3 regions of the Azospirillum sp. A23 genome follow, and region 1 is predicted to be linked to each of the others. Evidence: riboswitches for the same ligand, from Rfam matches in the RefSeq annotation. Region 1 holds a riboswitch; each other region holds the start of a gene.
The links. A riboswitch is a leader RNA that binds a small molecule or an ion and turns the genes downstream of it on or off. The one in region 1 is predicted to bind thiamine pyrophosphate.
Positions count from the first base shown of each region.

Region 2: it holds a riboswitch for thiamine pyrophosphate, as region 1 does, so the genes downstream of both, ABNQ40_RS13220 (ABC transporter substrate-binding protein) here and thiO (glycine oxidase ThiO) in region 1, are expected to answer to the same signal.
Region 3: it holds a riboswitch for thiamine pyrophosphate, as region 1 does, so the genes downstream of both, ABNQ40_RS23610 (ABC transporter ATP-binding protein) here and thiO (glycine oxidase ThiO) in region 1, are expected to answer to the same signal.

Region 1 is NZ_CP170667.1:2,232,738-2,239,640, forward strand. Features, by position in the region: gene ABNQ40_RS27930 (hypothetical protein) at 1-1,231, shown strand, start outside; gene ABNQ40_RS27935 (hypothetical protein) at 1,276-1,740, opposite strand; gene ABNQ40_RS27940 (PaaI family thioesterase) at 1,770-2,213, opposite strand; gene ABNQ40_RS27945 (thiazole synthase) at 2,376-3,176, opposite strand; gene thiS (sulfur carrier protein ThiS) at 3,300-3,521, opposite strand; gene thiO (glycine oxidase ThiO) at 3,518-4,714, opposite strand; TPP riboswitch at 4,706-4,805, opposite strand; gene ABNQ40_RS27960 (methyl-accepting chemotaxis protein) at 5,074-6,903, shown strand, end outside.
Region 2 is NZ_CP170666.1:956,092-962,994, forward strand. Features, by position in the region: gene ABNQ40_RS13210 (ATP-binding cassette domain-containing protein) at 1-1,101, opposite strand, end outside; gene ABNQ40_RS13215 (branched-chain amino acid ABC transporter permease) at 1,094-1,966, opposite strand; gene ABNQ40_RS13220 (ABC transporter substrate-binding protein) at 1,971-3,122, opposite strand; TPP riboswitch at 3,204-3,318, opposite strand; gene ABNQ40_RS13225 (DMT family transporter) at 3,352-4,266, opposite strand; gene ABNQ40_RS13230 (ferredoxin) at 4,398-4,730, opposite strand; gene ABNQ40_RS13235 (ABC transporter permease) at 4,917-6,068, shown strand; gene ABNQ40_RS13240 (ABC transporter permease) at 6,072-6,903, shown strand, end outside.
Region 3 is NZ_CP170667.1:1,326,281-1,333,183, forward strand. Features, by position in the region: gene ABNQ40_RS23585 (hypothetical protein) at 1-626, opposite strand, end outside; gene ABNQ40_RS23590 (hypothetical protein) at 960-2,585, shown strand; gene ABNQ40_RS23595 (hypothetical protein) at 2,674-3,228, opposite strand; gene ABNQ40_RS23600 (hypothetical protein) at 3,225-3,836, opposite strand; gene ABNQ40_RS23605 (acetoin utilization protein AcuC) at 4,032-5,159, opposite strand; TPP riboswitch at 5,280-5,386, shown strand; gene ABNQ40_RS23610 (ABC transporter ATP-binding protein) at 5,434-6,165, shown strand; gene ABNQ40_RS23615 (ABC transporter permease) at 6,162-6,903, shown strand, end outside.

The sequences.
Region 1 (6,903 bases):
GCTGGGCCGGGTGCTGCCCACCGCGGACGAGGGCACGGTGACGCTGAACGATGCCCATCCGGCGATGCGGGCGCAGTCCGAAGCCTCGCGTGCCGGGGTGCCGCCCGCCGCGGCGATGGCCGCTCCGCCGCCCCCCGCCCCGGCCATGGCACCGGCACCGATGGGCGAGCCGCTGGCGAAGGTGGCGCCCTACGGCAGCGCCGCCGGGACGCCGGCGATGGCCGCGGTGCGCGGTGCCGAGGCCGGTGCCGCGGAAGGCGCGCAGGTGCTGTTCCATTACCCGCAGCCGGTCAGCGTGCCGAACGGCGGGACGCTGATGATGCCGATCGCCGTCCGCAGCCTGCCGGTCGAGCGGGTGGCGCTCTACCAGCCGGGCACCGACGCCCGTCACCCGCTGGCGTCGCTGCGGCTGCGCAACGACGGCGACACCGCCCTGCCGCCGGGGCTGCTGACCTTCTATGACCGGACCGGCGGCACCGGGGCGGAGACCAGCGCCTATGTCGGCGACGCGCGCATGGCGACCCTGCCGGCGGGCGACAGCCGTCTGCTGTCCTTCGCCGTCGACCAGGCGGTGACAATCGACCGCGAGGAGAAGCCGAGCCGCCGGCTGTCCCGCGCCGCCCTTGCCGATGGCGTGCTGACCCTGTCGGTCACCGACCGGCAGAGCACCACCTACACGGTGGCGGGCGCCCCGGACACCGACCGCAGCGTGGTGATCGAGCATCCGCGCCGCCCCGGCTGGGACCTCGCCGAGCCGGCGGACGACAAGACGGAGGCGACGGCCGGCGCCTACCGCCTGCCGCTGGCGGTGCCGGCCGGCAAGACGGTGACGCTGACCGCGACGTTGGAACGGCCGCGGCAGGAGCGGATCGTGCTGACCGACCTGAGCGCCGACCAGATCGCCGCCCGCGCCGCCGCCCCCGAACTGCCGCCGGAGGTGCGTCAGGCGCTGACCACGCTCGCCGGCCTGCGGTCCGCCGTCGCCGAGAAGGAGCGCCGCATCGCCGAACTGGAGCGCGAGCGGACCGAGCGCATCGCCGACCAGGACCGGCTGCGCGAGAACCTGAAGGCCCTGCCGGCCGGCAGCGACCTGCACAAGCGCACGCTGACGAAGATGGCGGAGGCGGAAAACCGCCTGGATGCCCTGGCCCGCGACCTGACCACCGCCCGCACCGAGTTGGAAGCGGCACGACAGACCTTGCGGGAGCGGGTGAAGGCTTTGGCGATCTGAGAAGTCGAGGGGGCGGGGGCCGCCCCCCTTTCAGGCTTCCGTCCCTACAGCGTCGTCGCGCTGCAATAGGCCCAATCCTCGCCCTGCAGGCCGAAGAAGGCGGCGACCGGCTTGCCACTGGACCGGTCGACGACGACGCGGAAGCGGGTGCCGGTGCAGGTGCCCTGGGTCTGCTTGGCGACCGGGACCTTGACGTGCTTGGACTTCAGGCAGGCTTCCGACATCTTCGGCGGGTTGGCCGGGCCGTCCACCTTCTTGCCGTTCAGCACCATGTAATAGCTGGTGGCCTGCCCGCCCTTGACGTCGGCCTTCACCTCGATCTTGCCGAAGCGCGACTTGTAGAGGCCGGCATCCTGTTCGCCGTCCGGCGCGCCGCTGGGCAGCGAGCGGAAGGAAATGGCGGCGCAGGAGGGCGGGTCCTTGGCCTCGGCCGGGGCGGCGGCCAGCACGGCGATACCGCCGGCCAGCAGCAGGGCGGCGGGCACGGACAACAGACGGGCAGACAGCATGGAAAAGCCCTTTCGAACCGGTTGAAACGTCATTTCGGCATCACGCAGAAGGTGGTCTGCTGCATCAGGGCGCAGTCCTTCTCGACACCGCCGTCCAGCATCGACACCTCGACCTGGGTGATGACCAGGGTGCGGCCCGGCTTCACCACGCGGGCGCGGGCGATCATGACGTCGCCCTTGGCCGGCGACATCAGGTTGATCTTGAACTCCACCGCCAGCACTTCCGCCCCGGCCGGCATCAAGCTCAGCGCCGCATAGCCGCCGGCATTGTCGGCCAGCGTGCTGACCATGCCGGCATGGAAGAAGCCGTGCTGCTGCGTCAGGTCGGCACGGAAGGGCAAGCGCATCTCGCAGAAGCCCGGCTCCATCGCCGCCAGTTCGATGCCGAGCGTCTTGCAGATCGGCTGCTGTTCGAAGGACGCGAAGCAGCGCGCCTTCCAATCGGGAGTGCGGGGTTCGAAGGTGGCGGGCAAGGGAAGGGTCTCCGGCAGATGGACGCCATGGGAGGCGGTGCGCCAAGGGAGGCGGTGCGCCACAGCCTGCGTCAGCCGCCCCGCCGGATCAAGCGGCCGAACGGAGTGCGCGTCACCTTGCCCACCCCGGCCGCCCTCCGGTTGCTCCGCAATTGGCCGGTATCAGCCGCCGATCAGGCCCATCTGCGGGCTGGACGGTTCGGCATGGGCGCGCATCGGCATGCGGCCGGCCAGATGGGCGGCGCGGCCGGCATTGACCGCATCGCGCATCGCCGCCGCCATCCGCACCGGGTCGCGCGCCTTCGACACCGCCGTGTTCAGCAGAACGGCGGCGCAGCCGAGCTCCATCGCCAGCGCCGCGTCGGAGGCGGTGCCGATGCCGGCATCCAGCACCACCGGCACCGGGCTGCGGGCGCAGATCGTCTCGATGGCGTGCGGGTTGCGGATGCCCATGCCCGACCCGATGAAGGCCCCCAGCGGCATCACTGCCGCGGCCCCCAGGTCGGCCAGCTTGCGGCAGGTCACCGGATCGTCGTTGCAATAGGGCAGCACGACGAAGCCGTCATTCACCAATTCCTCCGTCGCGCGCAGCAGTTCCTCCACATCGGGATAGAGCAGTTCGCGGTCGCCGATGACCTCCAGCTTGATCCAGGTGGTGTCCAGCGCCTCGCGCGACAGCTGGGCGGTCAGCACGGCCTCCTTGGCGGTCATGCAGCCGGCGGTGTTGGGCAGCAGCCCGACCGGCCCGGCCGCCCGCCCGGCGGTGGCGCGGGCCAGCACGTCGACGAGGCTTTCCGAATAGCCGTCCAGGCTGATGCGGCGGATCGCCAGCGTGACCAGCTCGCTGCCGCTGGCCGCCAGCGCGTCGAGCATCACCTGCTGGTTCGGATAGCCGGCGGTGCCGAGGAACAGCCGCGAGCCGAGGCTGCGCCCGGCGATGGTGAGGGTGTCGGTTTGGGACATGTCGGTTGGGGACATGGGGGAAGCCTTTTGCAAAGGCCCTCTCCCGCTTCGCACCACCGGAATTCCGCTTCCTATGTTGCGGGATGTGCGCATCCGGTGGCGATGGAGAGGGAAATGTGACGGTCAGCCGCCCTGGATGGGGCGGACGATTTCCAGGCTGTCGCCGGGCTGGAGCGGAGTCTCCGGCCAGCGGCGGCGGGGGACCACAGCGCCGTTCAAAGCGACCGCGACGCCGAGCGTTCCGGCGGCGATGCCGCGCCCGGCCAGGAACTCGGCGACGGAGGCGGCGGACAGCGGCTCTTCGCGGCCGTTGACGCGGATGGCTTCACGTGAAACGGCGCTCATGCGGCGGCTCCCGCAGCGACGAAGCGGTCGGCGGCGAAGGGGCGCAGCAGCGGGTCGGTCTCGCCGGTCAGCACCAGACGGGCGATGCCGTCGGCGGTCACCGGGGTCAGCAGGATGCCGTTGCGGTGGTGGCCGGTGGCGTGGATCAGGCCGGGAATGCCGCTCTCACCCAGGATCGGCGCATCGTCGCGGCTGCCGGGACGGAAACCCGCCCAGGCTTCCTCGATGGGCAGCTCGGCGATGCCCGGCAGCGCCCGCCACGCCCCGTCCAGCAGGGCGAACTGGCCGCCGGCGGTCAGGCGGTCGTCGAAGCCGCGCTCCTCCGTCGTGGCGCCGATCAGCAGCCGGCCGTCCAGCCGCGGGATCAGATAGGTGCCGGGCGTCCACACCACATGGCGCAGCAGCGGCAGACGGGGGTCCATGCGCAGGCAGACCATCTGGCCCTTCACCGGACGTACCGGCGGCCGGGCGGCGGGTGGCAGCCCAGGCACCCCGGCCGACCACGCCCCGGCGGCCAGCACCACCCGGTCGGCCCGGTGCAGCGTCTCGGCAACCCGCACCCCCACGGCGCGCCCGCCCTCCACCGCCAGCGCCACCTCGCCGCACCGCTCATGCAGATGGGCGCCGGCAGCCTCGGCGGCGCGGCGCAAGGCGGCTGCGACCTTGCGGTTGTCGACCTGATGGTCGCCGGCACAGAACAGGGCGCCGGCGACACCCGGTTGCAGGAAGGGTTCGCGTCGCCGCACCTCGGCCCCGCTCAGCCACTCCACCGGCAATCCCAGATCGCGCTGGAAACCGTGCAGGAAGCGGACCTTCGCGGCATCGTCGGCGGTCAGCGCGATGACCATCGTGCCTTCGCTGCGCAGATCGACGGCCATGCCGCCCGCCGCTTCGAGATCGCGGGCGAAGTCCGGCCACAGGGCCTGCGACGCGCGGGTCAGCGGCAGCAGCCCCTCCTCGCCCGGCTCGGTTTCGACACAGGCGGCCAGCATGCCTCCGGCGGCATGGGTGGCGCCGCGCCCGGCCTCCCCCCGCTCGAAGACATCGACGCGGCAGCCGGCCGACGCCAGCCTCCAGGCGATGGCGAGGCCGATGCAGCCGGCGCCGACGATGGCAACGGAAGGACGGGCGGCGGACGGGCGGAGTCCCGGCGCGGAAACGGAATATGGATGCGGTTCTGGCGCATGGATCATGCGGCGGCTCCCTTCGCTGGAATTACCCAGACAGGTTCGATGGGTGTGTTCTCAGCCGCGCGACCACCGCACGGCACCCCAGGCCTATGGATTGCCTTATGCCAATGTTCCGCTGGCCCCACAAGCGGAATCGACCGCCGCCCGGCCCGCCACTCCAGCCCGCCGCATCTGCCTACAGCCCAACCTGACGATGGATGCGGCGACAGGCCGCAGCCGGATACGGAGTCCCCCCGACAGGAAACGCTACCAATCGGCAGCTAAATTGTCGGCAAAATGAGCCATACCCGGGCATTCACAGCAGAAAACGGGCACCGCCGGTGCGCGGAATGAACAACAAAGACGACCGAGGATTCGCCAGCATGCTGTCTTTCTTCCGCTCGGACTCCCCGACCTCCCCCATCCCCGGCACCCCGGTCGGCAGGTCCGAACCGGCAGCGCACGCCGACGGACCGGCGGAACAGCCGATCCGCAGCCTGTGCCTGCCGGCGGGGCAGATCGGCGCCGCGGCGCTGGACGGGCTGAGTTTCGCCGACGGGGCACCGGCGCTGGTCGTCGGCTTCGTGTCGCCGCATGTCGATTTCGCCGCCACCGCGCGGGCGGTCCGCTCCGCCCTGCCGGCGGCGACCCAGCTGGTGCTGGTCTCCACCGCGGGCGAGCTGTGCGCGGCCGAGGGCCAGCCGCTCTACCGCAAGGCCGGCGACCGCTGGGACAGCGTGGTGCTGCAATCCTTCAGCCCGCGCCTGTTCGCCGGGGTCAGCGTCCAGACGGTCCCGCTGCATTGCGACGATCTGCGCGGCGGCCGCCCGACCCGCGACGTGGCGGCACGGGTGGAGGCGATCCGCGGCGAGCTCGACCGCATCCGCGTCCCCTTCCCGGTCGACAGCCACGACACGGTGGCGCTGACCTTCATCGACGGGCTATCGGCCAGCGAAAGCTGGTTCATGGAGGCGGTCTACCGTTCCGGCCATTTCCCCTGCCTGTTCATCGGCGGCTCGGCCGGCGGCAAGCTCGACTTCCGCAACACCCATCTGTTCGACGGCCAGCGCGTGCTGGAGAACGTGGCGGTGACGATCTTCCTGAAGATGGCGCCCGGCATCCGCTACGGCATCTTCAAGTCGCAGAATTTCCGGCCGACCCAGACCCGCTTCGCCGTGGTCGACGCCGACCCGATGCGCCGCATCGTGCGCAGCGTGATCGACTGCGACGGCTTCGAAGTCGTCGGCTTCATCGACGCGCTCGCCAAATCCCTGCGCTGCAAGCCGCAGGAACTGCCGGGCAAGCTGGCGAAGAACACCTTCGCCATCGAAATGGAGGGAGAGCTGTTCGTCCGCTCCATCTCCGGCTTCGATTTCGAGAAGGGGGAGGTCGCCTTCTACTGCGACGTCAATCCCGGCGACTCGCTGTGCCTGGTGGAGGCGACCGATTTCGTCCGCCAGACGGAGGACGACCTCTCGGCCTATCTGCGCAACAAGCCGCGGCCGGTCGGCGCCATCCTGAACGACTGCATCCTGCGCCGGCTGAACAACCCCGACCAGCTCTCGCGTGTTCATGCCTTCGACGGGCTGGCCGCCGCCGGCTTCTCCACCTTCGGCGAGCTGCTGGGCATCAACATCAACCAGACCCTGTCGGCGCTGATGTTCTTCGAGGTGCCGCCCGGCACCGCCTTCTCCGACGACATGGTCGACCGTTTCCCGGTGCATTACGCCCGGTTCCAGAGCTATTTCATCGCCACCCGCTACAACCGGCTTGAGCTGCTGAGCCGCATCCGCAACAGCGTGATCGAGCGGATGCACAGCTATCTCGACGCGCTGGTGACGCTGACCGGCGGCGTGCAGGAGACCGCCAGCTATGCCGCGCGCATCGGCGGCTCGATGTCGGCGATCGAGGCGACGCTGAACCGCCACGCCACCCTGTTCGACGGCCACGCCGACCGCAAGGAGGCTCTGGTCCGCGAGTTCAACCAGCTGTCCACCGTGGTCAAGAGCATCGAGAAGGTGCTGGCGGTGATCGACGGCATCGCCAGCCAGACCAACCTGCTGGCGCTGAACGCCACCATCGAGGCCGCCCGCGCCGGCGAGGCCGGAAAGGGCTTCGCCGTGGTGGCGGCGGAGGTGCGCAAGCTGGCCAACGACACCAAGCAGACTCTGGCCGACACCCGCCGCGCCATCGACCAGGTGGTGACCTCCGTC
Region 2 (6,903 bases), on a different replicon from region 1:
CCCGATCAACCCGGTGATGCTTCCCGGCCGCAGATCGAGCGACACGCCGTCCACCGCCCGCACACCGCCGAAGGACTTGCGCAGATCCTCCACGGACAGTCCATCCGGCGAATTTAGCGGACGCGGCGGCTCCTTCGCCTCGACCGAATTGCGCGGCTTGCTGCCGAACAGGCGGGCCGCGATGCGGTCGAGCAGGCCGGTCAGCCCGTCCGGAGCCAGCACCACGGTCGCCAGCAGCGCCACGCCATAGACGACCAGATAGCCGCGCTCCAGAAAGCGGAACCATTCCGGCAGATGCAGCAACAGCACGGCGCCCAGCACCGCTCCGGCCATCCGCCCCCGACCGCCGACGATGGCGATGGTGAGGATGGAGACCATGACCGGGAATTCCAGCACCTCCGGGGAGACGACGCGCTGGGTGTGGACGGCCAGCGCCCCGGCGGCTCCGGCGAACAGGGCACTGATGCCGAAGGCGGCCAGCCGCAGCCGCCCGACATCGAGCCCCAGCGTTGCCGCCGCCAGCGGATCGTCGCGCAGCATCGCCAGCGACCGGCCGAGCCTTCCCCGCGCCAGTCGCCAGCCGATCAGCCCGCCGAGAGCGACCAGCGACCAGACCAGCCCGGCCATCGGCAGCCCGCGCGGCACCGCCCAGCCGAACAGCACCGCCGCCGGCACTCCGGCCAGCCCGTTGGAGCCGCCGGTCAGCTCCGGCAGGTTGACCGCCAGCAGATGGAGGACCTGGGCAATGCCGAGAGTCGCCAGGGCGAAGTAATGCGATTCCAGCCGCAGCACCGCCAGACCGACCGGCAGGGCCAGCAGCAGCGGCACCAGCATCGACAGCGGGAAGGTCGTTTCGAAACCGAGGCCGTAGCGGCTGCCGAGGATGCCCGTCACATAGGCGCCGACGCCGAAGAAGGCGCCCTGCGCCAGCGACAGCGCGCCGCCGAGGCCGAAGACGATCTGGAAGCCGAAGGTCGCCAGCGCATAGACCCCGGCGACGGTCAGGACGCGCAGGCCGTAGGGGGACGCGAAGGCCAGCGCATAGACCAGCAGGGCAAGCGCGCCGGCAATGAGAATGACGGCCGGCCGACGTTCACCCACGGCGCCGCACCGCTTCGCCGAACAGCCCTTGCGGGCGCAGCACCAGAATCGCCAGCAGCGTCAGGTACAAGGCCCCCAGCGCCGCCGGATATGAGAGCACCGACGATACGCCCACCTCGAACAGCGCGATCAGCAGAGCGCCCACCACCGCACCGGGCACGGAGCCCCAGCCGCCCACCGTCACCGCGATGTAGGCCTTCAGGATCAGGTCGCCGCCCGAGGTCGGCGTGACGAAATAGCGGTTGGCCAGCAGCAGCCCGGCCGCCCCGGCGCAGGCGGCCCCGATGGCGAAGGTCACCAGGATCATCGCGGTGACCGGCACGCCGCAGGCCCGCGCCATCTCCGGGTCCTGCGCGGTGGCGCGCAGCCGGCGGCCGAGCTGCGTGCGGGCGAACACCCATTGCTGCGCGCCGATCAGCAGACCCGCCACCGCGACGATGGCGAGCGACTGCTCGGGCACCGCCAGCCCGGCGATGTGCAGCGTGTCGTCGCCGAACAGCGGCGGTGCGGCGCGCGGCTCCGGCCCGAACAGGATGGCGGCCCCATTCTGCAGGATGATGCCGACCGCGATGGTGCTGATGAAGACCGAGACCGGCGGCCGGCGGCGCAGCGGCAGATAGGCCGCCAGCGCCAGCAGCAGCCCCAGCGACGCCATCAGCAACAGAACCACCGGCAGCAGGACGATGCCCGGCAGCGGGATCAGCGGCGCCGCCGCCACAGCCAGGAGCCCGCCGGCCATGACGAGATCGCCCTGGGCGAAATTCACCGCCGAGGTGGCGTTCAGCACCAGCACGAAGCCCAGCGCCACCAGGGCATAGGCTGCCCCCAACGCCACCCCGTTGAGCAGCAGTTGAAGCGCCGCCATCCGCTCACTTCGCCGCAAGCGTCGGGTCGTCGTACCGCTTCACCAGCGCCGGCACCCGGCTGGTTCCGTCATAGCAGACGATGACGGCGGAATGGGCCATGTTGCCCTTGCCGTCGGACTTGTAGGTCATGGCGAGGCCCTGGAACGTCCCGGCGGACAGCGCCTTGCGAATGGCGTCCGGCGACCGGGCGCCGGCCTTCACCGCCTCCAGCACCATGGTCATGCCGTCATACTGGCCGAGCGCGAAGGCATCCGGCTCCTTGCCGAAGGCGGCGCGGTAGGCGTCGGTGAAGGCCTTGACCTCCGGCGTGCCGCCCGAAATCGGCGAGGCCGCGGTCTCGGCACAGACGCCCTTCAGTTCCGCCGGTTCCAGCAGGGCGGCGGTGCTCGGCTGATGCATGGCGGAGCCGGCGACGATGGGCAGGGTCACGCCGCTGGACGCCGCCTGCCGCAGCAGCAGCGCGGTCGGGCCGGAATGCAGGTGCAGGACCAGCACGTCCGGCTTGGCGGCGAGCGCCTTGGTCAGCACCGGCAGCAGATCCTTGGCCGCCGGGTCCACCCCCTCCTCGAAGACGGGCGTGACGCCCAGCGCCTTGAAGGCGGCGTCGAGATGGGCCTTGCCGCTCTGGCCGTAGGCGGTGGTCTGGTAGATGACGGCCGGCTGCCGCTTGCCCAGCTCCTCCACCACATAACGGGCATGGGCGGCCTTGGTGACCGCGTCGCCGGGGAAGAAGCGGAAGACCCAGGGATTGCCCTGCTCGGTGATCGAGGCGGTGCCCGACACGGTGACCAGCGGCAGCTTCAGCTCGCCCGCCAGCGGCAGCATCGCTAGCATCTGGGTGCCGAGCATGCTGGCGGCGACCGCCCCGACCGTGCCGCGGCCGGCCGCGCGCTCCAGCGCCGTCACCGCCGCCTCGGGCGAGGTGCCGGTGTCGACGACCTCCGAGGCGATGGCGACGCCGGCCGGCGTCTGCTTCAGCGCCAGGACGGCACCGTTGCGCTGGCTGGTGCCCTCCAGCGACAGGAAGCCGGTCAGCGGCACCAGCACCGGGAAGGACAGCGTGTCGTCGGCACGGGCGGCGGACGATAGACAGACGGAGGACAGGCAGGAGGATACGGCCAGCAGGCCGATCAGGAGGGGAAGCGCGCGCCGCATGACCGATACTCCTCAACACGCGCCGGCGGTTGGGGCGACGCGGAGGAGACGGGGCGCTTCGCAGCAGCTTTCAGCGGGTCCGTCGGGTTCCGGTCGGCTCCCTTCGCCGGCATGACCCGGATCAGGTTCGATGGGTGTTGTCTCAGCCCATGCGGTTGCCGAACCGGCATCCGCACAGGCACCCCAGCCGTGAACAGGCGGCGAGAGTGTCGCCGCCGGCCCCGTCCTGTCAAGAACCCAACCGGCGGCGCGCCACCATGGTTTCACGATGCAGGATGTAGAGCCCGCTGCCGATGATGACCATGGCGCCGGCCAGGACCGGCACCGTCGGCAGATCGCCGAACACCAGCCAGCCGAACAGGCTGGCCCAGACCATGCCGGTATATTCGAAGGGCGCCACCACCGCCGGCGGCGCGCGGCGGAAGGCCTGGGTCAGCAGGACCTGCGCCCCGGCGCCGATGGCGCCGACCAGCGCCATCAGCCCCAGCGCGAAGGCGGTGGGCGCCGTCCAAACCGGCACCGCCAGCGCCCCGCTGACCACCGTCGTCGTCAGCAGCAGGTAGAGCACGATGGACGCGCTGGTTTCGGTCCGCGACAGGCCGCGCACGGCGAGCGCGGCCAGCGCATAGAACAGGGCGGCGCACAGTCCGACCAGCACCGGCACCAGCGGCGCCCCGGCCGACGGCTGCGCCATCACCACCACGCCGCCGAACCCGACCACCACGGCGGCCCAGCGGCGCCAGCCCACCGGCTCGCCCAGCAGCGGCGCCGACAGCGCGGTGATGAACAGCGGACCGGCGAAGCTCAGCACATAGACGTCGGCCAGCGGCAGCTCGCGGAACGCATAGAAGAAGCATCCCATGGAGATCAGCCCGGCGAAGGCGCGCCAGACATGCCCCAGAGGCCGCCGCGTCCGCATAGCCGCGATCCCGCCGCCGCACGTCAGGGTGTAGCCGCCCACCAGCAGGAAGGCGACCAGCGAGCGCACGAACATCAGCTGCGGCACCGGGTAATCGGCGGTCAGGAATTTGATGAGCGTGTCCATCGCCGCGAACAGCAGGATCGCGCCCAGGAAGCAGCCGACGGCATAGGGAACCGAATCGGCCTCGGCAGGCAGCAGGTCGGCGGTTTCGGCGTCGGTCATGGACTCGGTTCGGAACGGCAATGGCTGGGGCTGCCCACATTATGGGCAAATGCGCCCGCGTCCCAATGCCGCAACCGCAGGTCTGCTAGGCGCAGCCAAGGTCAAGGGTCGGCTCATGCGCCGACCTCGCCTCACCGCGTCAATACCATCACCAGCCGCTCGACCGGCGCATCGTTCACCAGATGCGAGTCGACGATCTCGTCGATGTCCTCCGGGGTTTCCGGCCGGTACCAGATGCCTTCCGGATACACCACCATCAGCGGCCCGGCGGAGCAGAAGCCGAGGCAGCCGGTCATCGCCATGCCGACATCGGTCAGGCCCTTGCCCTGGATTTTCTGATCGAGCCGCTGCCACAGCGGATGCGCACCCTTGGCGGCGCAACTGCCGCGCGGATGGCCGGGCGGGCGCTGTTGGGCGCAGCAGAAGACGTGGTGGCGGAAGGTCTGCGGGATGTCGAGCGGCATCGGTCATGCTCCATAGCCATAAAATTTCTATGGGTAAGAAGCATGCCAGAATGCTGCGTTGCGGCAAGACTTTTTGTAATCCTTCCAACTCCCGGCGGCGGTTGGATTCCCCGCACCATGAAATGCTTGGTCGCCAGAGCATTGACGGTTAAGAATCCCCGGCAAGGGGCAATCCAGGAGACGCCGGTGCTGCTGAGCGGATCGGGGAAGGGCCAGCCGGGCGCCGTGCCGGGCTGGGTCGGGTATGCGCTGCTGCCGGTTCTCAACCTCGTCGCGGCCTTCGTGCTGTCGGGGCTGGTGATCCTGGTGATCGGCGAGAACCCGGTGGACGTGCTGTCGCTGCTGCTGTCGGAGGCCCTGGGATATCCCGAGGCCATCGGCTACACCCTCTATTACACCACCGACTATATCTTCACCGGGCTGGCGGTCGCCATCGCCTTCCATTGCGGGCTGTTCAACATCGGCGGCGAGGGGCAGGCCTATCTGGGCGGGCTCGGCGCCGGGCTGGTGGCGCTGGCGCTGACCGGCTGGCCCTGGCCGGTGGTGGCTGTGCTGGCGGTGCTGGCATCGGCCCTTTTCGGCGCCGCCTGGGCCTTCATCCCGGCCTGGCTCCAGGCCAAGCGCGGCAGCCACATCGTCATCACGACGATCATGTTCAACTTCATCGCCGCGTCGATCATGACCTGGCTGCTGGTGGACGTGCTGATCCGCCCCGGCAGCCAGTCCCCGGAAACCCGCGAGTTCGATCCCGGCGTCTGGCTGCCGTCGATGGACCGGGCGCTGGGCTGGTTCGGCATCGCGATTCCTGCCTCGCCGCTGAACCTGTCCTTCCTGTGGGCGCTGGCCTGCTGCCTGCTGTTCCACATCTTCCTGCGCCGCACCCGCTGGGGTTACGAGCTGCGCACCGTCGGCCGGAACGAGCGGGCGGCGGTCTATGCCGGCATCTCGCCGGCACGGAATATCATCATCGCCATGCTGATCTCCGGTGCGCTGGCCGGCTTCGTGGGCGTGAACGAGATCCTGGGCGTGCAGCACCGGGTGATCCTGAACTTCACCGGCGGCGTCGGCTTCGTCGGCATCGCCGTGGCGCTGATGGGGCGCAACCATCCGGTCGGGATCATTCTGGCGGCACTGCTGTTCGGTGTTCTGGCGCAGGGCGGCGGCCAGCTGTCCTTCGAATACCCCACGATCAACCGCGAACTGGTGATGGTCATCCAGGGTCTGGTCATCCTGTTCGCCGGTGCGATGGAAAACCTGTTCAAGCCGCAGGTGGAGGCCCTGTTCCGCCGCCGCGGCGGTGCTGCCGCCGCGGATGCCGCAACCGGGGGGAGGGGCTGAGCGATGGAAGACGCGCTGCTTCTGGCCTTGCAGCTGCTGGGCGCCACCATCCGCGTGGCGACCCCGCTGGTGCTGGCCGCCTTCGCCGGCATGTATTGCGAGCGGGCCGGCGTGGTCGACATCGGGCTGGAAGGCAAGATGCTGGCCGGCGCCTTCTTCTCCGCCGCCGTCGCTTCGGCAACGCTGAACCCGTGGCTGGGGCTGCTGGCCGGCATCGCCGCCGGGGTGGCGCTGGCGCTGGTCCACGGCTTCGCCTGCATCACCCACAACGGCAATCAGGTGGTGTCGGGCATGGCGATCAACATCCTGGTCGCCGGGCTGGCGCCGACGCTGGCCTATGCCTGGTTCCAGCAGGGCGGCCAGACCCCGCTTCTGCCTAACCAAGCGCGCATCCCCGCGGTGGAGTTGCCGGGGGCCGACGCCCTGTCCGGCGTTCCGGTCCTTGGGCCGGTCTACCGCGAGCTGCTCAACGGCAACAATGTGCTGATCTGGGTGACGCTGGTCCTGGTGATCGCCACCCATTGGGTACTCTACCGCTCCCGCTTCGGATTGCGGCTGCGGGCGGTGGGCGAGAATCCGGCGGCGGTCGACACCGCCGGCCTGTCGGTGGCGAAGCTGCGCTATCAGGCGCTGCTGGTCACCGGCGTGCTGACCGGCATGGCCGGCTCGTATCTCTCCACCGGCCATGGCGCCGGCTTCGTCCGCGACATGACCGCCGGCAAGGGCTATCTGGCGCTGGCGGCGCTGATCTTCGGCAAATGGCGGCCGGGGCCGACCCTGTTCGCCTGCCTGCTGTTCGCCTTCACCGACGCGGTGCAGGTCCGCCTCCAGGGTG
Region 3 (6,903 bases), 910 kb from region 1:
CGAGGGGCTGGACTGGATGGATTTACCGCCGCAACCTGCGACAGGGCGGGTGCCAGGGGGCCGGGAGATGGAGAAGCCTGCGAAGCCGGCGGGGCCAGAGCCGGCTGGGACGGTCGGGCCGACAAATCGGCCGGACGTGGCGGCGCGCTGTCGGCCTGAAGCGGTTCGTCGCTCCGCTCCCGCGCATCGTCGCCGCCCCAGCCGTCGGACATGCCTTGATCATCCGGCACTCCCCAGGCCATTGCGGCAGGCTGTCGCAGGCGGGGAGCGTCGGCGGCTCCCAGCCAGGACGGACGCTCGTCATCCGACAGCGGGCCGGTCTGGGTGTTCAACTGCCGGGCCTGCTCGCGAATTTCCAGCAGGGTGGTGACCGCCAATTGCAGCAACGGCGCCAGCACCATCGGGTCGGCCATTTCCTCGGCGGTCAGTGCGGCAAAACGGTCGCGCACCGTCTCCACGGCCTGCTCCACACCATCACGCAGGGCGCCGGCCTCGTGGGCCAGACGCTCCAGATCCTCGCGCAATGCGGAGATTTCGCACGCCTGCCGCAACTCGTGAAAGCCGATGCCCGCCCCCGGCACGGGTGCGGATCGCCGGTCGCGTGACGAACCAAAATCGTGAGGCATCCTGGCCTTACCCCGGTTCCAAGCCCAGCCCGATGAAGACGTCCGACCCGTCGAAAACGGCCGTGTCCACCCTTATGGCAACCCGCGCAACCGACAGGCGGTTCCAAAAGCCAACGTCATGGCGCCATTTGCCGGAGCGTCGGCGAAGTTGCCCGGCGTCACGGATGGGTTCCAGATCGGGCAACACTGTTTAGCGCCGTTGATGTCGTTTGGAAACCGTTTGCGCGTGATGGCCGCTTGTACTATTTTTTCGGCCCCAGGGGAATGGATTCCTTGCGATCCAACATCCAGGCGCTTCCCCGTCGCCATTTCATCTTGCCGGAATCCCATACGGTGTCGATCGACCGCTCGGAACTTGAACGGCTCCTTGCCGATCGCCCGGCTGGCAACCGCAGCGCCATGCAGGCGGTGCGCGAAAGCTATGCCGATATCGGGCTGATGCGCGAGCGCGGCCTGTCCTGGGCCGAGATCTCCGATCTGCTGGCCAAACTGGGGGTGACTGCCCGCGACAACCAGCCGATCTCGCCCGTTACCCTGCGCTCCGCCTTCTTCCTCGTCGGAAACGAAGGGCGAAGCGAGGTCGCCGGTGACCATGGCGCCGCTGTCCTTCCTGCCGAGACCCTGGCAGCCGTCCATGAAGCAGCCCTGTCCGCCGGCCTGAAGGAAGAGGCCGAAGATGCGAATGAGGGCGGCCCCGAGAAGGACGGCGAGAAGGACGACGGGCGCGACTCCGTTGTCAAACCCGTGACGGAGGCTGCCGACTCCGATGTGGAACTGCTGACCGAGACGACCGGGCTTGATGGCGAGCTTGATGGCGAGGATGCCCAGGCGAACGCCGTCGCGGAAGAGCCGCTGATGCAAGAGCCCGCGCCCGAAGAGAGCGAACCGGCCCCGGAAGCCGTGGAGGAATCTTCACAACCCGCCTCCCCTGCCCTGGACCTGCTCGCACCGGCGACCGCCGTTGCCGAAGATCGGCCGGCAGAGGACGACACCGGAACCGGGGAGGATGAAACGCCTCCCGAACCCGCAATGACCAGGCCGGAACCGCAGCCGGCTTCCCATCGGACGTCCACGGCGGTTGCGCGGGGCACCGGCTCTCCTGTATTCCCACCGATGCCTGCCACGATGACCCAAGACGACTCAACAAACGCATACTGGAAAGGCGATCGCATGCTGGGCACGATCTTCGTCCTCAATGACCGCGGCGGCGTCGGCAAGACGCTGCTGTCCCATCACCTGATGGCGACCGCCATGCTGGAAGGCCTGCAGCTGAAGGTCGTCGAGTACGAGGTGAACGAGCGTCTCGCCCGCCTGTTCGGCCCGGACGTGGTCGAACACCGCCGCATCACCCAGGACTTCATGAACATGATGGGCTCGGGTGACGGCTTCTACGAGTTCTGGGACCTGATCGGGCCGGAATTGCAGCGCGGCGGCCGCCTGTACGACTTCGGCGGCAACATCTCGCAGTGGTTCTTCAACTGGGCCGAAGTGTCGGGCTTCGACTATTACGTCGGCGAAGGCGAACGGCTGACCTTCATGGTGCCGGTGACCGTCGACCTCGCCTCGCTGTCCACCGGCATGACGACGCTGGAGCGGGTGGCGACCATCGCCCCGAAGGCCAAGCGCGTCCTGGTGGAAAACGGCTTCTCCGGCCCGTTCTCCCAGCTGGAGGACAGCCAGTATGCCCGCCGCAAGGCGGAGATGGTGGAGCGCGAGGGCCTGCAGGTCATCTCCATGCAGCCCTGCACCGCCCCGGCCTGGGCGCGCCTGACCGGCCACCGGCTGGATCAGGTGGCGACGATGACCCGCGAGGATCTGGTGAAGCTGGGCATGACCCCGCCGGTCGCCTCCCGTTCGCTGATCATCATCCACGAATGGCTGCGCAACATGCGCCAGTCGCTGTCGCCCTACCTGCACGACGCCTTCCGCCAGACCCCGGCCACCGCCAAGGCGCGCTGAAGCCTGGGAAAGCGCTGAGACGGACCTTCACGAAAAGCCCTTCTTCCCCGGCGGAAGAGGGGCTTTTCGATATCTACGGGGCGCTCTTCTACGCTGCGCTTTGGGCCGGGCTGGCGCTGTAGAGATCTTCCTTCACCGGGGCCACCGACCGCACCTGATAGCCGGGCCGGGCGCTGAAGCGGCGGTTGGCACGTTCGCCGGCCTCGCGGTCCGACTCCGCCCAGACGAGATACTGGCGCCCCCGTGCCCATTCGACGGCCAGAGGGTGGGCGGCATCGATCTCGCCGATCTGCTGGTTCACCACGGTGACCAGCCATTCCTTGTCGCCGGGATTGCGCCGGTCGGTCAGGATCAGGATCTGCGGACGACGCTTCGACTGCGCTTCGGTCAGGCGTTGCTGCACCTCCGTCTGCTTCTTGCGCAGTTCCACCATCTCCCGGGTCAGTTCGTCGATCTCGGCATGGAGGGTCTCCTCCTCCCGATGCAGGCGGTGGATGGTGGCATCCAGCTTGTCGAGGTTGTTGCGGACGCCGCGGACGCGCTGGCGCGCCTGCGACACCCGCTGCTCGACACTCATCAGGATGTTGCCGAGCCAGGCACCGATGGCGACGATGGCCAGGACGATGATGAAGTTGATCATCATGTGGCGGCACCCGCCTTCGCCCGGGCGGTGGCGGGCGGCGTCGGCACGCCCTTGCCGGCGGCCTTGCCCCCGGCCCGCGCATCGCCGCGCATGAACGTCTTCTGGAAACCCATTTTGAACGGGAAGGCCACATCGCACATCTGCTTGGCCTCATCGAAGCTGGACGCCCAGACCTCGGCCACGTTCGTGCACCGCCAGATGGGATTGACCTGCGCCCGCTCACCGGCGGCGCGGGCAGCGGCAGACGCCTTCTCCTGCGTCACCGTCGCGACGAATTTCATCAGTCCGGCCTGCGGGTCGCCGACCTCATGCACGAACATCGGCGGCTGGTCCGAGAGGTCCCGGACCTGCTTTTCCACCTTGCGGATATCGCTTTCCAGCCGGTTGCGGTCGGAAGACTGGCTGTTCCGGCGCTGGACCAGATGGTTCACCCGGTTTTGCAGCTCCTGCGCCTCGGCATGCAGGACATAGATGCGGTTCTCGACCTGATCCAGGCCGCTGCTCTTTTCCATGATGTTCGGCAGGAAATCCTTCAGCATCATGGCGACCGGGACGGCAGCCAGCATGATGATGACGATGGCGATCAGGAACAGCGTCGTGTTCGACATCCGCCCGCCCGTCCTCCTACCGCAAATCCTGCCCGCAAATCCCGCCGAAGCCCGCATCACCCGACGCGGAAGCTGCACCGGCACAGTGGAAGAGAGAATCAACGAACAATCCGACCCCGTCAACGAATCGTCACAGGTTGGTTCGGAATTCGTCGGAATGAGTCGGTCGGCTGCGGGTCAGGACAGCGCCATCCTTCAGGACATGGCAGTCTCCGCCACCCGCTTCACCGCGTCCCGCACCGGCCCGGGACGCCGCTCGTCGCCCAGCGTGGTGAACCAATGGTCCGGCGGATTGCGGCCGGCGGCGCGGTTCCAGGTCAGGGCACGCAGCACCGCCTCCGCCTCCGCCGTCGGCCGCACGGCGGGATCGATGCCGTTCATCACCGCCCAGATCCCGGCCCAGCAACGCCCAACCGACCAGGGGTTATAGCCGCCGCCTCCGACCACCAGCACCCGCGGCGCCAGCGGAAGCAGCGCCGCCACGGCATCCCACAGCGCGCGGTTGGACAGCTCCAGCCGGCTCAACGGATCCTCGGCCAAGGCATCGGCGCCGGTCTGGATCACCATCGCCTGCGGACGAAAGGCACGGGCCAGCGGCAGGACCGCCGCCTCCATCACATGCTCCATCTCGCTGTCGTTGAAGCCCGGCGGGACCGGCAGGTTGCGGGCCATGCCGCCGGCGCGGTCCTCCGCCTTGCCGGTGTAGGGCCAACGCCCATCCTCATGGATGGACAGGGTCAGTACCCGGTCGTCGTCGGCGAAGGCCTCCTCCACCCCATCGCCATGATGGGCGTCGAGATCGACATAGAGGACCCGCTCCAGCCCATGGTCGATCAGTTCCAGAATGCCGAGAACCGGCGCGTTGAAATAGCAGAAGCCGCTGGCCCGGTCGCGCCGCGCATGATGCGTCCCGGCCGCTGGCGCATAGACCAGACCGGCGGGCCGGTCGCCGAGAATCCTGGCCGCCTGCAACGCCGATCCGCTGCTGTGGGCCGGCCGCCGGTACATTTCGGCGAAGACGGGATTTTCCAGCTTGCCCAAATTGTGGCGGGTGGCGGTCGCCTCGTCGACCCGTTGCTCGGCCTCCGCCCGCTTCAGCGCGGCGATGTAGTCGGATGTGTGGAAGCGCGCCAGTTCGCGTTCGCTCGCGACATGGGTGTCGAGATAGACCTCGTCCGGCAGCCAGCCCATGGCGCGGCTGAGGTCGATGGCGGTCGACACGCGTGGAATCGCCAGCGGATGCTTCGGTCCATAGGTGGAGCCGCGGTAGATTTCCCCGCCGATGAACAGCGGTGTGCGGAAGGGCGTGGTCAGGACGGGCACTCCTCGATGCCCGTCAGAAACTAGGCGCCGCGGCGGTGCGGTCAAGCCGCCCGCTTCCGCATGCCGGAAGCGGCATCCGGCAATGCTTGCGGTCACGGATCGTCCGCGCCTATAGTCGCCGCCTTCACTGGGGGGAGCCGATGGGCGGCTGAGAGGTCCTGTTGCGGGACGACCCCTGGAACCTGATCCGGTTCATGCCGGCGTAGGGATCAGTGATGCGGGACCGCACCCTCTCCATCTCCGCCACTCCACGATGCATGCCCGCGTGCCTGCGATGACGCCGCTTTCGGTGACCATCTCGCGTGCGCGGCTGACCTATGGCGGCACGCTGCTGTTCTCCGACCTGACGCTGGAACTGCCGGCCGGGCGGACCACCTGCCTGCTGGGGCCGAGCGGCGTCGGCAAGACCACGCTCCTGCGCATCCTCGCCGGTTTGGCCGAGCCGGAGCCGCCGACCGAGGTGGTCACCGGCGACCGGCAGCCGCTGGCCGGCCGGATCGCCTACATGGCGCAGCAGGACCTGCTGCTGCCCTGGCTGACCGTCCTCGACAATGTCCTGCTCGGCGACCGGCTGCGCCACCGCCGTCCCGATCCGGCGCGGGTGGAGCAGGCCCGCGCGCTGCTGGACCGCGTCGGCTTGGCGGGGCGCGAGCGCGACCGTCCCGCCGCTCTGTCCGGCGGACAGAAGCAGCGCGTGGCGCTGGCCCGCACCCTGATGGAGGACAAGCCGCTGGTCCTGATGGACGAGCCCTTCTCCGCGCTCGACGCCATCACCCGGCTGCGCTTGCAGAAGACGGCGGCGGAGACGCTGGCCGGCCGCACCGTCCTGATGGTCACCCACGACCCGCTGGAGGCGCTGCGCATCGGCGACCGACTGCATGTGATGACCGGCCGGCCGGCCGTCATGGGACCGGCGCTGGAGCCCTCCGGCCCGGTGCCGCGCCGGGTCGACGATCCGGACCTGCTGGCGCATCAGGCCGAACTGTTGCGGAGGCTGGCGGAATGAAGGCGCTGCTGCGCGGCGCGATCACCCTGCTGGTGCTGGTCGCCGGCTGGCAGGCGCTGGTATGGGCCACCGGGCTGCCGCGCTACCTGCTGCCCGGTCCGCTGGCGGTGGCGGACGCCATGCAGCGGCAGGCCCCACTGCTGTTGGCCCATGGCCTGACCACGCTGGCCGAAATCCTGATCGGGCTGGTGGCCGGCGTGGCGCTGGGCGGGGTCAGCGCTTTGCTGCTCGCGCGGTTCCGCACGGCGCGGCGCTGGCTGATGCCGCTGCTTCTGGTCAGTCAGGCCATCCCCGTCTTCGCACTGGCGCCGCTGCTGGTGCTGTGGCTCGGCTATGGCATGGCGTCCAAGATCGCCATGGCGGTGCTGGTCATCTATTTCCCGGTGACGACCGCGCTGTTCGACGGGCTGCGGCGCACCGATCCCGGCTGGCTCGACCTTGCCCGCACCATGGGCGCCTCGCCCGCCGCGATCCTGTGGAGCATCCGCCTGCCGGCCGCCCTGCCCGCCTTCTGGTCCGGCGTGCGCGTGGCCGCCGCGGTGGCGCCCATCGGGGCGGTGATCGGCGAATGGGTGGGGTCGTCTTCCGGCCTTGGCTACCTGATGCTGCACGCCAATGCCCGCATGCAGATCGACCTTCTGTTCGCCGCCGTGCTTGTGCTGGGGCTGTTCGCGGTGACGCTGTACGCCGCCGTCGATGCGCTGGCCCGCCGCGCCCTGCCCTGGCAACCCGATACCC